2 regions of the Paenarthrobacter sp. FR1 genome follow, and region 2 is predicted to be linked to the other one. Evidence: riboswitches for the same ligand, from Rfam matches in the RefSeq annotation. Region 2 holds a riboswitch; the other holds the start of a gene.
The links. A riboswitch is a leader RNA that binds a small molecule or an ion and turns the genes downstream of it on or off. The one in region 2 is predicted to bind S-adenosylmethionine.
Positions count from the first base shown of each region.

Region 1 (7,604 bases), on a different contig from region 2:
GTGCTGCTTGATCTCTGTGAGGTCTTCGCGTGTCAGCGCACCGTCGAGGTACTCATAGATCCGCTGCATTCGCGTATCGTCGCAATCGCCCAATCCCTGGCAGTCGCTCATTTCTCTTTCTCCTGATTGTTGCTTCCGGCCGCGGCCTGATCTTCGGTATGGGCCCTGAAGCCCCGTTCGGCGGCGTAATCCGCCAGCATGTCCCGCAGCATCTTCCTGCCGCGGTGCAACCGCGACATGACCGTGCCGATCGGGGTGTTCATAATCTCTGAAATCTGCTTGTACGCATATCCCTCGACGTCGGCGAAATAGACGGCGAGCCGGAACTCCTCCGGAATCGCCTGCAACGCGTTTTTGACGTCGGAGTCGGGCAAGTGGTCCAGGGCCTCAGCTTCCGCGGACCGCAAACCTGCTGAAGTATGCGACTCGGCCTTGGCCAACTGCCAGTCCTCGATCGTGTCCGAATTGGACTGCAGCGGCTCGCGTTGCCGCTTCCGGTAGAGGTTGATGTAGGTGTTGGTCAAGATCCGGTACAACCAGGCTTTGAGGTTGGTGCCCGGCTTGTACTGGTGGAAAGCCGAAAAGGCCTTGGTGTAGGCCTCTTGGACAAGGTCCTCGGCGTCAGACGGGTTTCGCGCCATCCTCATGGCGGCCGAGTACAGCTGGTCCACGTACTGCATTGCGTCGCGCTCGAAGCGCGCCCGCCGCTGCTCGGGAGTTTCCGTGGCGACATCGACGGCGGCCGGTGCCGGACTGCTGCCTTCGGCTGACGCGTCGGCTGCTTCGTACATGGCCGCTGCGGCCGGTTCAATGGTGCTCATCGTTGCCAAGTCTACTGTCAGCTGGGGGGAATCCGGCTGCGTCCCGAACCCAGCCTCCGGTAGAACCCTGCGGTCCTTCACCAAAGTCAAAAAACCAACTCCATTCAGCGAGGCGGCAACACCATGCCGCGGTCCGGTCTCCACCGCACCTGAAACTCACAACGGCTGCCGCTGGGTAAATATTCCGCAAAGGTGCAAGACTAGAGCAGACTGCACCCCGTGAACACAACACTCATCGAACAGTGTGGCAAGCCACCCAGGAGGCAAGACATGTCAGTTATCCGTTTTCTCGCGCGACCTATGCTCGCGTCCAGCTTCGTCGTCGCAGGTCTGGACAAGCTCAGGAACGCGGACGACACTGCCAAGCAGCTCTCCCCCGTCCTTCGCCGGGCCTCGGAGTCCCTGCCCTTCAAGGCGGATGAGAAAACCCTCGCGCGCGTCCTCGGCGGTGCCCAGCTGGGTGCCGGAGCATTGCTCGGACTCGGCAAGCTCTCCCGCTTCGCAGCCACGGTGCTCGCTGTGACCTCCGCACTGAACTCCTACGTCGAATGGCGTTCTGCCGACATCAGCACCAAAGAAGGCCGCCACGCCCGCAAGGCGCAGCTGTTGAAGAACATCTCCCTGACCGGTGGCGTTCTGCTTGCCGCTGTTGACACCGAAGGGCGCCCAAGCATTGCCTGGCGCGCAGAGCATTTGGCAGCAGATGCCAAGAAGGTCACAGGCAAACAGATCAAGCGAGCAGACAAAGCAGTACGCAAGGCCGTTGACAATGCAGTTGGAGCATAAGGAAGCATGACAGGTACCACCGCCGCTAACACCGAACCACACACGGCCGCCGCCCTCCCCTTGTGGCCGGCTCCTTACGCCAAGGGGCCGGTGGATGCCACGGTGACGGTACCCGGTTCAAAGTCCCTGACCAACCGTTTCCTGGTGCTGGCGGCTTTGGCGGATGGCCCCTCCCGCCTTCGGGCTCCGCTTCATTCACGTGATTCCGCCCTGATGATCCAAGCCCTCCGTCAGTTGGGTGCCACCGTCACGGAGGTTCCGGGCGACGGTGATTACGGTCCCGATCTGGAAATCTCACCACTGGATCCGGCCGCTTCCAGCGCAGGGACGGCCATCGACTGCGGCTTGGCCGGCACGGTTATGCGTTTCGTTCCACCGCTGGCAGCGCTGCGGAATGGCTCCACCGTCTTCGACGGCGATCCCCACGCTCGCAACCGGCCCATGGGAACGATTATCGAAGCCCTGATCGCCCTCGGTGTTCCTGTCGCGGCTGAAGGCGGCAGGACGCCGTCGGCCCTTCCTTTCACGGTTGAGGGCACCGGCGAGGTCCGGGGCGGCCACCTGGTCATCGATGCCAGTGCGTCGTCACAGTTCGTTTCCGCCTTGCTGCTGGTGGGGGCCCGTTTCACTGAAGGCCTGCACCTGGAGCACGTAGGTAAGCCGGTTCCGAGCCTTGACCACATCAGCATGACCGTGGCGGTACTCCGCAGCGTCGGGGTCACCGTGGACGACTCCGTCCCCAACCACTGGCGGGTTTCCCCCGGGCCCATCAAGGCTTTTGACCAACGGATCGAACAAGACCTCTCCAATGCAGGCCCCTTCCTGGCCGCCGCACTGGCCACGCACGGCACTGTCCGCATTCCCAACTGGCCCACCGGTACCACGCAGGTGGGTGATCTGTGGCGAACCATCCTTGCGGCCATGGGCGCAACCGTGACCCTTGACGACGGGACGCTGACGGTCACCGGCGGGAACGAGATCAAGGGTGCGGATTTTGACGAAACCAGCGAGCTTGCTCCAACGGTAGCCGCCTTGTGCGCCTTGGCCACGGGCCCGTCACGCTTGACCGGCATTGCCCACCTCCGTGGGCACGAAACCGACAGGCTGGCGGCACTGGTGGCCGAGATCAACCGCCTCGGCGGAGATGCCGAGGAGACCGCAGACGGCCTGGTGATCCGCCCGGCAACCCTGCACGGCGGCGTGGTCCACAGCTACGCAGACCACCGCATGGCTACGGCCGGCGCCATCCTGGGGCTCGCCGTCGAAGGTGTCCAGGTTGAAGACATCGCTACCACTTCCAAGACCATGCCGGAGTTCCCGGAGATGTGGGCACGAATGCTTGAGTCGGCCGGCACCAGCGAGGCCAGCAACTGACCATGGGCCGCGACGCACGCTCCTGGGACGAGTCCGATGTCCGGATCCGTCCCAATAAAAAAGGCTCACGCCCCAGGACCAAGGACCGCCCCAGCTATGATGACGCCGTGATTGGACGGATCATCACGGTGGACCGCGGACGCTACCGGGCAATCGTGGGAGAAGACTCCGCCAACGAGCGCATCGTTATCGCCGCGCGCGCCCGTGAACTGCGGCGCAACCCCGTCGTTCCCGGCGACTTCGTGGCGTTGGTGGGAGACGTTTCGGGGTCGCCGGACACTCTTGCGAGATTGGTCCGCGTAGAGGACCGCAAGACGCTCCTGCGCCGCAGCGCTGACGACACCGACCCCATCGAACGGGTGGTTGTGGCCAACGCGGACCAACTCGTCATTGTGGTGGCAGCAGCCAACCCTGAACCGCGCACGGGATTCATCGACCGTGCTCTGGTGGCGGCGTACGACGCCGGCATCGAGCCGCTGCTGCTCATTACCAAGGCAGACGTTAAAGATCCGGCCGAGCTGCTCGCCAACTACCTCAGCCTGGACTTCCCCGTGATCATCAGCCGTACGGCGGATTCCGAAGCCGGTGGCATCGATGCCCGCTCGGATGACGGATTATCCGCCCGACTGGACAGGGACGCCGTCTCCCAGCTCCGCTCCCACCTTGGTGGCAAAGTCACCGTCATGCTCGGGCACTCCGGTGTGGGTAAATCCACCATGGTCAACGCCCTGACGGGAGCCGAGCGAGCCACGGGGGGCGTCAATGCAGTAACGGGCCGTGGCCGGCACACCTCGTCATCGGCGCTGGCCCTCAAGCTTGCCGATGCTCCATCGGGCAGTTGGATCATCGACACACCGGGTATCCGCTCCTTTGGCCTGGCCCACGTGGACCCCGACCGGATCCTGCATTCCTTCCCGGATCTTGAGCCTGGCACGGAGTCCTGCGACCGTGGCTGCAAGCACGACGCCACCGCCATCAACTGCGGGCTGGATCCTTGGGTTAATGAAGGCCATGCCGGACCGTCCGGAGTGGCCCGCTTGGCATCCCTGCGTCGGTTGCTGGGTGCGGATCCGCGCCTGGAAGCAAAAGAGGCCAAGGAACTGGGCACCGTCAACTGATCCTTGCCGCTTCACGTCCCCACCGGAGCGAACGTTTCAGGATAGTTTGGTGGCATGACCCATCCCGTTTCCACCTACAACGATGACCTGCGGCTGGCCCACGTCCTCGCTGATTCCGTCGACGCCCAGACCATGGATCGCTTCAAGGCGCTGGACCTCCAGATCGAGACCAAGCCCGACCTCACACCCGTCACGGATGCCGACAAGGCCGCCGAAGAAGCCATCCGAGGTCAATTGTCACGGTCGCGCCCCCGCGACGCCGTTCTCGGCGAAGAGTTCGGCAGCAGCGGTCACGGCTCACGCCGCTGGATTATCGATCCCATCGACGGGACCAAGAACTTCGTCCGCGGCGTTCCCGTGTGGGCAACGTTGATCGCACTGGTGGATGAAGGGGAACCCGTGGTTGGCGTCGTGAGTGCACCCGCCTTGGGCAAGCGGTGGTGGGCCGCCAAGGACATGGGTGCCTACATGGGCCGATCCCTTGCTTCCGCGACCCGGCTCAAAGTTTCCAACGTTACGCGGCTGGCCGATGCCTCCATGTCATATTCCAGCCTGTCCGGATGGAAGGAACGCGGCAACCTCGACGAATTCATGGGCCTCACGGAGGATGTCTGGCGGACACGCGCCTACGGCGATTTCTGGTCCTACTGCCTGGTGGCTGAGGGCGCAGTGGATATTGCTTGCGAACCTGAACTGAACCTCTACGACATGGCAGCCTTGGTTCCCATTGTCACCGAAGCCGGTGGGCGCTTCACGTCGCTGGAAGGCGAAGACGGCCCGTTTGGCGGCAACGCGCTGGCTACCAACTCGATCCTGCACTCTGAGGTCCTCAAGCGTCTCAACCCCGGCTTGGACGACCTTCTCTGATTTGTCCCCACCTCCCCCCACACGGCGGGTATCGGAATTTTCGACGGCGGATGGCCCCTTTTGTGGCCGTCCGCCGTTTTTTATTCGGTCAGTGGGGTGATTCGCATTCAACGTAACAAAGGCCTTAATAATCGGCAGCGGCTTTGGATGGCCCGCCGGACGTGCCGTAGCCTTTTTTACAGGTCACGAGTGCCAGCGCTAAACCCCGGTTTGCTGGCCGGCAACCCTCCATTCGCGGTGGGGTGCCCCGGGTGACGACCCGGCCGGTCCGGAACGGATGCGGCAAGCGCGGATCCCCCTATGGGGGTCCCTCTTGAGTGAGGTCCCATGAGCACTGTCACGCTCGACTCCAACATCATTCCGTCCTTCGCTGCAGAAACCACGGCAGAGGCAGGAGCTGCCGCACGCCCCCTTGCCGCTGTCACCGGCGCGGAGTTGCAGGCGCCGCTGATTCAAGGCGGGCACGTCCGCTACGCCAACCTTGACTACGGGGCATCGGCTCCTGCGTTGACTATTGTCTCGGCGCACCTCAACGAGATCCTTCCTTACTACGCAAGTGTCCACCGAGGTGCGGGCTACGCCTCACAGATCAGCACCTCGGTGTACGAGAATTCGCGGAACATCGTCCGTGAATTCGTCGGCGGTCGGGCAGACGACTCCGTAATCTTCACGCGGAACACCACGGACTCGCTGAACCTCCTGGCTGGATGCCTCCCGCACACGGACGGCCAACCCGTCGGGGAGGTCCTTTACCTGGACATCGAACACCATGCCAACCTGCTCCCTTGGCAGGGAGTCCCGCACCGCAGCGTTGTCGCCGCCACAACCTTGGCTGCCACGCTGGACAAGCTCCGCGCGGAACTTGCCCAGGGTGGAGTCAGCCTGCTCGCCGTCACCGGCGCCTCGAACGTGACCGGCGAGATCCTTCCCATCGCCCAGCTTGCGTCCCTTGCCCACGAGCACGGTGCACGGATCGTGGTGGATGCCGCCCAGTTGGCACCGCACCGACGGATCAACATCGCGGAGGCAGACGTCGATTACCTTGTGTTCTCCGGACACAAGCTCTACGCCCCGTTCGGCGCCGGCGTCGTGGTGGGTCGCCCGGATTGGCTGGACTCCGGCATTCCCCACCTGGCAGGCGGCGGCGCGGTTCGCGAGGCCCGCCTGGATTCGGTCAGCTGGGCCACTGGCCCTGCACGGCATGAGGGCGGCTCCCCCAACGTCCTGGGAGCGGCAACCCTGGCGCGTGCCACGCAGGTCCTCGCAGGACTGGACCAGGAAGCCTGGCACGCCCACGAGGCTGCTATCCGTTCCTACCTGGTGGAAGGCCTCGAAGCGATCGACGGCGTAACAGTCCACCGGATCTTCAGCGACTCCGAGGACACCATCGGCGTGGTCAACTTCTCCGTGGAAGGATTCGACGCCGGTTTGGTCGCCGCCTACTTGGCGGCAGAACACGGCGTAGGCCTGCGCGATGGCCGCTTCTGCGCCCATCCCCTCCTGAAGCGGCTTGGGCTCCCTTCCGGTTCCCTGCGTGCCAGCTTCGGCGTCGGCTCCCGGTTGGAGGACGCCACGAGGCTGCTGGCCGGCATCGAAGGACTGAAGCGGGACGGACTTGGTTGGGACTATGTGGTGGACGAGGGCCGGTGGGTGCCTGCCAACGACCACCGCAGCTACCCTGAGTGGGCACCGAACACTCCCGGCACGGCAGGCGCTGCTCCCTGCACTGTGGATTAGAAGGACTGTGGATTAAAAGACTGTGGACTAAAGGAACCGAGCCCCAACGATTCCAGCTGCTGCGGTAAATTCGTAGGGTACCTTTTGGCCACCCTGTGAAGGAGTTCCGCGTGTCCCTGCGTTCCCCGGGCGCCGCCAGCGGTGCCGCCGGCATTCCCGGACCCGCTGGACCGCGTGGTCCCAAACTCCACGCCACCCGCCGGCAGGAACTCGGCCGGAGTTTCCAGGACGGCGGGGAGCACTACGATCGCGTGCGGCCAGGCTATCCGTTGGACTCGCTGAACTGGATCCTTCCCGACGGAGCCACTGCAGCCGCGGACCTGGGCGCAGGCACCGGCAAGTTCACCGCGCTCTTGGTCGGCCACGGACTTGAGGTGGCCGCCGTCGATCCTTCCACGGACATGCTGGAGCAACTGCGAAAGGCCTACCCCCGCGTCAACGCGCTGGAGGGAACAGCCGAGGCAACAGGGCTGGCGGACTCAGCATTCGACGTCGTCAGCGTTGCCCAGGCGTGGCACTGGTGCGAGCCGCTCGCAGCGAGCACGGAAATCGCCCGGATCCTACGGCCTCACGGGGTCTTGGGCCTGGTCTGGAACCAGTTGGATACAGCTGTTCCGTGGGTTCATCGCCTTTCCCGCATTATGCACGCAGGAGACGTGCATAAACCGGGCTTCCGGCCAGTCATCGGACCGGAGTTCGAAGGATTGGAAAGCCACCTCACCCTGTGGCAGGACACTTTGTCGCCGGAAGACATCATGGAACTGACCAAGTCCCGCAGCTACTACCTCCGTGCCAACGAGGCCACCCGGGCGAAAGTCATGGGCAATCTCGAGTGGTACCTTTACGACCACCTCGGGCACACACCGGGCGAAACAGTCCAGGTGCCGTACATGACGCAGAC
Region 1 covers NZ_JBPFSF010000001.1:227,352-234,955, forward strand. Annotated here, with positions in the region: gene rsrA (mycothiol system anti-sigma-R factor) at 1-111, opposite strand, end outside; gene ACR30Z_RS01065 (sigma-70 family RNA polymerase sigma factor) at 108-911, opposite strand; gene ACR30Z_RS01070 (DoxX family membrane protein) at 1,092-1,607, shown strand; gene aroA (3-phosphoshikimate 1-carboxyvinyltransferase) at 1,614-2,981, shown strand; gene rsgA (ribosome small subunit-dependent GTPase A) at 2,984-4,099, shown strand; gene hisN (histidinol-phosphatase) at 4,154-4,966, shown strand; SAM riboswitch class IV at 5,148-5,261, shown strand; gene ACR30Z_RS01090 (aminotransferase class V-fold PLP-dependent enzyme) at 5,294-6,703, shown strand; gene ACR30Z_RS01095 (class I SAM-dependent methyltransferase) at 6,820-7,604, shown strand, end outside.
Region 1: linked by a shared signal. The riboswitch ahead of ACR30Z_RS01090 (aminotransferase class V-fold PLP-dependent enzyme) and the one ahead of ACR30Z_RS05125 (hypothetical protein) in region 2 are both predicted to bind S-adenosylmethionine.

Region 2 (7,604 bases):
TCCTCTACACCGGAACCATGGCTGCAGTGGTCCTCGGTGGAGCATCCACCGTGGGCGGCGTAGGCCTCGGTTATAAGTTCGGCATTTCAGGCATGTGGCTGGTTGTGGCCATCGGATCCGGTGTGCTGCTCCTTAGCCTCCTGTTTGCCGGGACCATTCAGAAACTTAAGATCTACACCGTCTCGCAGATGCTGACCCTTCGCTATGGCAGCACGGCAACGCAGACCTCGGGCATCGTCATGCTGGCCTACACGCTGATGCTGTGCGCCACCTCCACGGGCGCCTACGCCACCATCTTCGTGGTCCTCTTCGGCTGGGAGCGCTGGCTCGCCATCGCGATCGGCGGCGCGATCGTCCTGGTCTACTCCACCATTGGCGGCATGTGGTCCATCACCCTGGCCGACCAGGTCCAGTTCGTCATCAAGACCGTTGGTATCTTCTTCCTGATGCTCCCGTTCGCCCTGAACGCTGCCGGTGGCCTGGACGGTATCCGCGCCCGCGTCGACGAAAGCTTCTTTGACATTGGCGGCATCGGCCTCCAGACGATCATCACCTACTTCGTGGTGTACACGCTTGGCCTCCTGATCGGCCAGGACATTTGGCAGCGTGTCTTCACCGCCAAGACCCCCACCGTTGCCCGTTGGGGTGGCGCTACTGCAGGCGTCTACTGCATCCTCTACGGTTTCGCCGGTGCGCTGATCGGCATGGCCGCCAGCGTTGCCCTCTCCGGTGTCGAGATCGCTGCGAAGGACGACGTGTACGCAGAGGTTGCTACCCGCCTCCTGCCCATCGGCATCGGCGGCCTGGTGCTCGCAGCTGCGGTCGCCGCCATGATGTCCACGGCTTCCGGCGCGCTCATTGCTGCCGCCACGGTGGCCCGTGCAGACGTCATGCCCTTCGTTGCCAGCTGGTTCGGCAAGAAGGTGGACACGTCCGATTCCGACAACCCGGAGCACGACGTCAAGGCCAACCGCTACTGGGTCCTGGGACTGGGGATCGTGGCCATCATCATCGCCATCTCCACCAAGGACGTTGTGGCCGCGTTGACCATCGCCTACGACATCCTGGTGGGTGGCCTGCTGGTAGCCATCATCGGCGGCCTGGTGTGGAAGCGCGGAACAGGCATCGCCGCAGCATGGTCCATGGCGGCCGGTTCAGTGATAACCCTCGGCACCATGATCATCCTCGAGATCAATGCCGAGGTTCCCCTCGACGGCATCTACGCCAACGAGCCCATCTACTTCGGTTTGATCGCTTCGGCGTTGGTGTACATTGTGGTCTCGCTGGCGAGCAAGCCCACCGATCCGGCAGTCATGAAGGCTTGGACCGACCGCGTGGCCGGCACCCGCGTGGCTGAGGAAGAGCTCACCACACCCGCCTCCTAGTCGGGTATCAAGAACCGAGCAATGGTCGACGGCGGCGCTCCCCCTTTCCGGGGCAGCGCCGCCGTTGCGCTGTTTCCGGCAACGAAACGATGTATCCGACAAGGATGTGTCGGGTAAGGCAATGTCGGGTAGGGTGGTGCCAGCTTCAAGAGATGTGGTGCCAAGCTCCGACTGGCCACACACCAACCCCATGTTCACGGGTGGTTCGGATGAGGAAGCGGCCCGCCCCGGACCAGAGACAACCGAGCGGGCAAGAGCACTCTCCCAAGGAGCAGTCCCTTGCCGTACCAAGGCGATCCCGCCCAAACCCACAGCGCCCAAACCCACAACGCCCAAGCCCAAGCCCAAGGCACCCAACCCCAAACTGCCGCCCGCTCCGTTACGGTGATTCCCGCCGTCGACCTTTACCTCGGCACGGTGACGATCCTGTCCAAGCTGGGCACGGCACGGTTCCGGCATCCGGAGGCACGACTCATCGCCCGGGCGCTTGCCCAGGCAGTACGACCAACACAATGGTGTGAGGCGTCAGGGACGCTGACGGTGACCGTGGCCGCGGTCGGTAAACGCGAAGGCCAGCAACGGCACTTCATCTTCCGCCAGGACGGTCAGGCCTAGATTTCCTCGTCCTCCTCACGGAATTCCTCGGTTTCATCGAGCGGGACCACACGTTCGTCGTCTTCGGGGGCGTCCACTTCCTCCACCCAGGCTTCATCTACTTCCTGGTCTTCGGCGTAGTCGTAGGCCGGGTCTGACTCGATGGTTGTCCGTTCCGGGTGCTTGGCGTGTGATTCGGTGGTGTCCATGGTGCAACCTCCGTCTCGTGGGCCGGTGAAAGCCCGATAACCGATTGCGGGGAGGGTCCCCGCCCCTGTCCTTCCATCTGAGCACCGGCCCACGCGAGGGTCAAGGAGGGGTTGAAATTACGGTGCACCGAACATTCCAGCTAAGGAATACCAGCCGAAAATCCCCGTCAATAAGCGGTAGTGTGGGGCGTGCAATGGGGCCGTAACTACCCCACCCAGCACAGGAGACAAAGTGCAGATGCACCAGGAATCCCATAACTCGTCGAGCCCCGCTCCGGACCCCACCCCTGAATCGGCAGCCCCCGAAAACACCGCAGCTTCACCAACGGCATCGGACATCAGGCGCTGGCGGCAGTACCTTGCCGATGAGCGCGCCGAGGCCGCCGTGTACCGCGAACTCGCCCAGCGACGTGACGGCGAAGAACGCCAGATCCTGCTTGCCTTGGCCGAGGCCGAAGGCAGGCACGAGGCCCACTGGCTCAAGCTCCTGGGGGAACACGCCGGGATGCCCAAGGCAGCTTCTGCGCGCAGCCAATTCCTGGGGTTCCTGGCCCGGAACTTCGGCTCCGTCTTTGTCCTCGCGTTGGCCCAGCGCGCCGAAGGCCGCTCCCCTTACGGCACCGAGCCTGCCGCAACCCCGGCCATGGTGGCCGATGAGCAAATCCATGAGGAAGTAGTCCGGGGCCTGGCCACGCGTGGACGCAACAGATTGTCCGGCACCTTCCGGGCAGCTGTCTTCGGTGCCAACGACGGCCTGGTGAGCAACCTGTCGCTGGTCATGGGCATGGCCGCAACCGGCGTACCCAGCCCCGTAGTCCTCATGAGTGGCGTGGCAGGACTCCTGGCGGGTGCATTGTCCATGGGCGCCGGCGAGTACGTTTCCGTCCGCTCGCAGAGGGAATTGCTGAACGCCACGTTGCCCACGCAGGCCACTCTTACGGCTGCGCCGTCCCTGGACATCGAACACAACGAACTGGTCCTGGTGTACCTGGCCCGCGGCATGACCCGGGAAGCCGCCGAACACCGAGCCGCGGAGCGCATGGGCTTGTTCAGCTGCGACTGCGACCCGAGCCTCTCCCTGCAGCCCGAGAAGCCGCCTGCCGATGAGCACGAATCCGTGGGCTCGGCGTGGGGCGCTGCGCTGTCCAGCTTCTGCTTCTTTGCCTCGGGCGCCATTGTGCCCATCCTTCCCTTCATTTTCGGCATGACGGGTGTGGCCGCCTTGCTGGTGGCAGGCGTTCTGGTGGGAATCGCGCTGCTGGCGACCGGCGCCGTCGTTGGCTTGTTGTCCGGAACTTCACCGCTGAGCCGCGGGTTGCGGCAGCTGGCCATTGGGCTGGGAGCCGCCGCTGCCACGTATGGGCTTGGGCTGGCGTTCGGCGCAGCAATCGTCTGAGTTTGGTCGGCTCAGTCCGCAGACCGTAATGTTGGTTCGTCCTCCGCGCTGCCCCGCGTGACCGGGGCATGAGGAATGGAGAACCGTGGACTCGGAGCGGGAAGCAACGCGTGCGCCAAAGCACCGGCGCACAGGATTCGCTTGGCGCGTCCTCCGCGGCGTCCTCATGGCCGGCATCGCTGCGGTGATCGCCGTCCTGGTGAGCGGTTTCCTGCACGGCGACCCTCGCATCACCGCACTCTTCCCGGGCGTCAGCGCGCCGGGCCTCCCGCAGGGCGGGCAGCCCCAACCGGTACCTGCGCGCGCCACTGACGCCCCACCCCCGGGCCTGGAGGAAGCCGATGCCCCGTTGGCCTCACCGCCCGCTCCCACGGTAACCAACGATTCGTACAAGTTCCTGGCCACGAACGACGACGGCACTCCCGTGGGGTACTCCCCTTGCCGGCCGCTTCACTACGTGGTGAACAAAGCGTCCGCGCCCGAAGGTTCAGATGCCCTGCTGGCCACGGCGATCGCCAACGTCTCCGCCGCTTCGGGAATCCAGTTTGTTGACGACGGCACCACGGACGAGCTGCCCGTGGACAGGCGCGAGCCGTACCAACCGTCCAAGTACGGCGACCGCTGGGCTCCGTTGCTGATTTCCTGGACCACGCCGGAAGCAGTCCCGGCGCTGGCCGACTCGGTGATCGGTACCGGCGGCAGCACCATGTACTCCCTCAACAACGGGCCCAAAAGCTACATCAGCGGCAGCCTGGAACTCGACACCCCGCAGGTGGCCGAGTTGCTCGCCAACGAGGAAGGCGCCGACTACGTCCTGGCAGTCATCCAGCACGAGCTAGGACACGTCATGGGATTGGACCATGTGGATGACCCCGTCCAACTCATGTATCCGGAAATTGGCGCGCCGGACGGACTCGCTGCGGGAGACCTGAACGGCCTGCACCTCCTCTCCGCGGCGCCCTGCCGCAAAGACATCTAGGCGCGTCCCTTTCCGGTAGTCCCACCTTCCAGCAGTTGCGCCATGGACTCGCAGCGGCGACGGACCTATGCTGGCGAATACGGCCGACGGCGGCGCCCCACCTCCCGTCGCAGCCGCCACGTCAGGGGGTTCCATGGAACCTTATGGGTCGTCCAAGTGGCCAGACCCTGATCCCCCTCGGCCTCATTACCTGCCTGCCGTCCCCCGTCCACCGGATCCCCCGCCCACCCGGGAGCCCATCAAGCACAGCAGCATCGCAGCCATCGTGTTCCTGCTGGGAATCCTTGGCCTGGTCTGCGCCGGAGCCTACTTCAGCGGTGAACTGCAACAATTTATGTCCGGATCATCGGCCGCACAGAGCCAGCCGGCCCGGCCTGGGCTGGTGCCGTTCGGCCAGCGCCAGGACCCCTTGCCCGGACTTGAAGAAGCTGACGCGCCACTGGGAACCCCGGCACCTTTGAACCGGACCAGTGGCTCGTACAAGTTCCTTGCCGTCAAGGAAGATGGAACCCCGCTGGCGTACTCGCCTTGCAGGCCCATCCACTACGTCGTGAATTCGGATCTGGCTCCCCCGTCATGGCAGCCCCTGGTGGACGAAGCCATCAGGCGGGCCAGCGTGGCCACGGGGTTGAGGTTCATCTATGACGGACCCACGTCCGAGGTGCCCTCCACCAACAGGTCCGGCTATCAACCCGACAGATACGGGGATCGATGGGCTCCAGTCCTCATAGCCTGGAGCACCCCCGAACAAGTGCCCCGCTTGACCGGCCAGACCGTGGGCCTGGGTGGAAGCTCCTCGATTGGCCTGAGCAATGGCTACAAGGCCTACGTGACCGGCACCGTGTCCTTGGATGCTCCCCAGTTCGCCGGGATTGTGGATACCTCCAGCGGCGAAGAGGTAGGCGTGGCTGTCATCATGCATGAGTTGGGGCATCTCTTGGGCCTGGACCATGTGGATGATCCGCGGCAGCTGATGTTCGGCGAAGCCTCATGGGTCCGCGAATACGCAGCCGGCGACAGAACCGGCCTGGCCCAGCTGGGCATGGGTCCCTGCAGCAAGGACTTCTGACGGCCGCCGGACTACCCTGACACTACAGCGAGCGCTTCCTCCACACTGTCCACCAGGAAAATCCTGTCCGCCATGGGCTTTCCTGCGGCGAGGCTTTGCAGCATGGGCCAGGCCGGGAACGTCCGCTCCCAATGTTCCCGCCCCACCAACACCATGGGAGTGATCGTCTCAGGCGCCCCGTAGTAGTTCTCGCAGGCGTCCTGGAAGATCTCCTGCACCGTACCGGCGGCACCCGGCAGGAAGACGATCCCGCCCTTGCAGAGCTCCAGCAGGATGGCTTCCCTGGTGGCGTTGGCGAAGTACTTGGCGATGTGGGTGGCGAACAGGTTGGGCGGTTCGTGTCCGTAGAACCACGTGGGAATGCCGAGCGTCGGGGTACCCTCCGGATGGCTTTCGACGACGGCCGCCGCCTGGCGCGCCCAGGCCGTCACCGAAGGCCTGAACCCCGGCACTGCGGCGAGCGCTTCCAGCGCGGCTGCGGAGCCGGCGTCGGGCAGTCCGCTTAAGTAGGCGCCCATGTTGGCCGCTTCCATGGCTCCTGGTCCGCCGCCCGTGGCTACGGCGAAGCCGGACCGCGCCAACAACCGGCCCAGGCGCGCGGCGTCCGCGAACTCTCGTGTACCGCGCTGGGCGGCATGTCCGCCCATGACGCCCACTATCTTTGTCCCGGCGAGCGCGCCGTGGTCCAGCAGTTCGTCCAGGGCATCGCCGATTGCGTGATCGTGCAGCGCAGCTGCGAGGGTGGCATCCAGGTTGCCCCGTTGGCCGGGCAGGATGCTCCACTGGTAGACCTGTGCGTCGAGGGTGGATTCGTACTCCGTAGAAGTGATGTCCGGGTAGAGTTCGGCGGCGGTGTACAGGCTGCCCCGGTACGGGTTGAAGGGAATTCCGTGCAGCGTGGGAAAGAGGAGCGCACCACGGCGGCGCAGGCTCTCTTCCACGCCGTCGTCGAACGTGCACCCCAGGAAGATGGCACCCTGGGCGTCCAAGGCCTTCAGTTCCCTTGAGTGGCCGCGAAGGTCCAGGGACTGGGCACGCCACCCGTTCATGGAATCGGCGCCGGCGGTGACCAGCTGGTCAAAGTGGACCACGGTTTCGACGTCGAGCGTCCGCGGACTCGGGTTCAAGGCTCCGGTGCGATTCATGGTTTCAGCGTAGTAGCGCGGCCGTTTGTGTGCGGGGCATCGGAGCGGTGCATCATGAAGCATGAAGAGTTCAGATGATGTACGCCCGCGCATCGGTGTCCCGGTCCGCCTGAGCAGTTCGGATACCCCGGACGCCCGGGTGGGTGAAGCCAACGAGCTCTTCACCTTCATCGTGGACCTGCTCCGCGAAGCGGGTGCGCGGCCAGTGCTGCTGACCCCGGTTTCTGCGGACAGTGCCGGGCGGCTGGCCACTGAGATGAAAGCGCTCGACGGCGTGCTGCTTCCGGGAGGAGGCGACCTCGATCCCCGCCTCTACGGGCAGGACCCGGACGAATCACTGTACGACGTGAACCCGGAGCAGGATCACCTGGACATGGACGTTGCCCGCGCAACCATCGATGCCGGGTTGCCGCTATTGGGCGTCTGCCGTGGCCACCAACTGTTGAATGTGCTGTACGGCGGAACGCTGATCCAGGATATGCAACCGTCCGTGGTGAACCACAATGGCTTGGATCCGCACCGCCCCAACGCCAGCGAATGGGCCTGGCATGACGTGCTCCTCTCTGCCGGTTCCAAGACCGCCGCGCTGTACGACTCGCCGGCCGGGACCACCATCAAGATCGCTTCGGGACACCATCAGGCAGTGGCCAGGGTGGGCGAAGGACTCAGGGTCACTGCACTTGCCGATGATGGGACCGTGGAGGCGCTGGAAGACCCCTCGCGGTGGGTGGTGTCCGTGCAGTGGCATCCGGAGGCGGCCCAGCTTCCTGATTCCGAGCGGTTGATGCCGTTCAAGAATTTCGTGAATGCGTGCCAGCCCCCTACCC
Region 2 covers NZ_JBPFSF010000002.1:87,452-95,055, reverse strand. Annotated here, with positions in the region: gene ACR30Z_RS05130 (sodium:solute symporter) at 1-1,385, shown strand, start outside; SAM riboswitch class IV at 1,529-1,648, shown strand; gene ACR30Z_RS05125 (hypothetical protein) at 1,665-2,000, shown strand; gene ACR30Z_RS05120 (hypothetical protein) at 1,997-2,188, opposite strand; gene ACR30Z_RS05115 (VIT1/CCC1 transporter family protein) at 2,427-3,584, shown strand; gene ACR30Z_RS05110 (matrixin family metalloprotease) at 3,670-4,563, shown strand; gene ACR30Z_RS05105 (matrixin family metalloprotease) at 4,631-5,632, shown strand; gene ACR30Z_RS05100 (LOG family protein) at 5,644-6,777, opposite strand; gene ACR30Z_RS05095 (gamma-glutamyl-gamma-aminobutyrate hydrolase family protein) at 6,839-7,604, shown strand, end outside.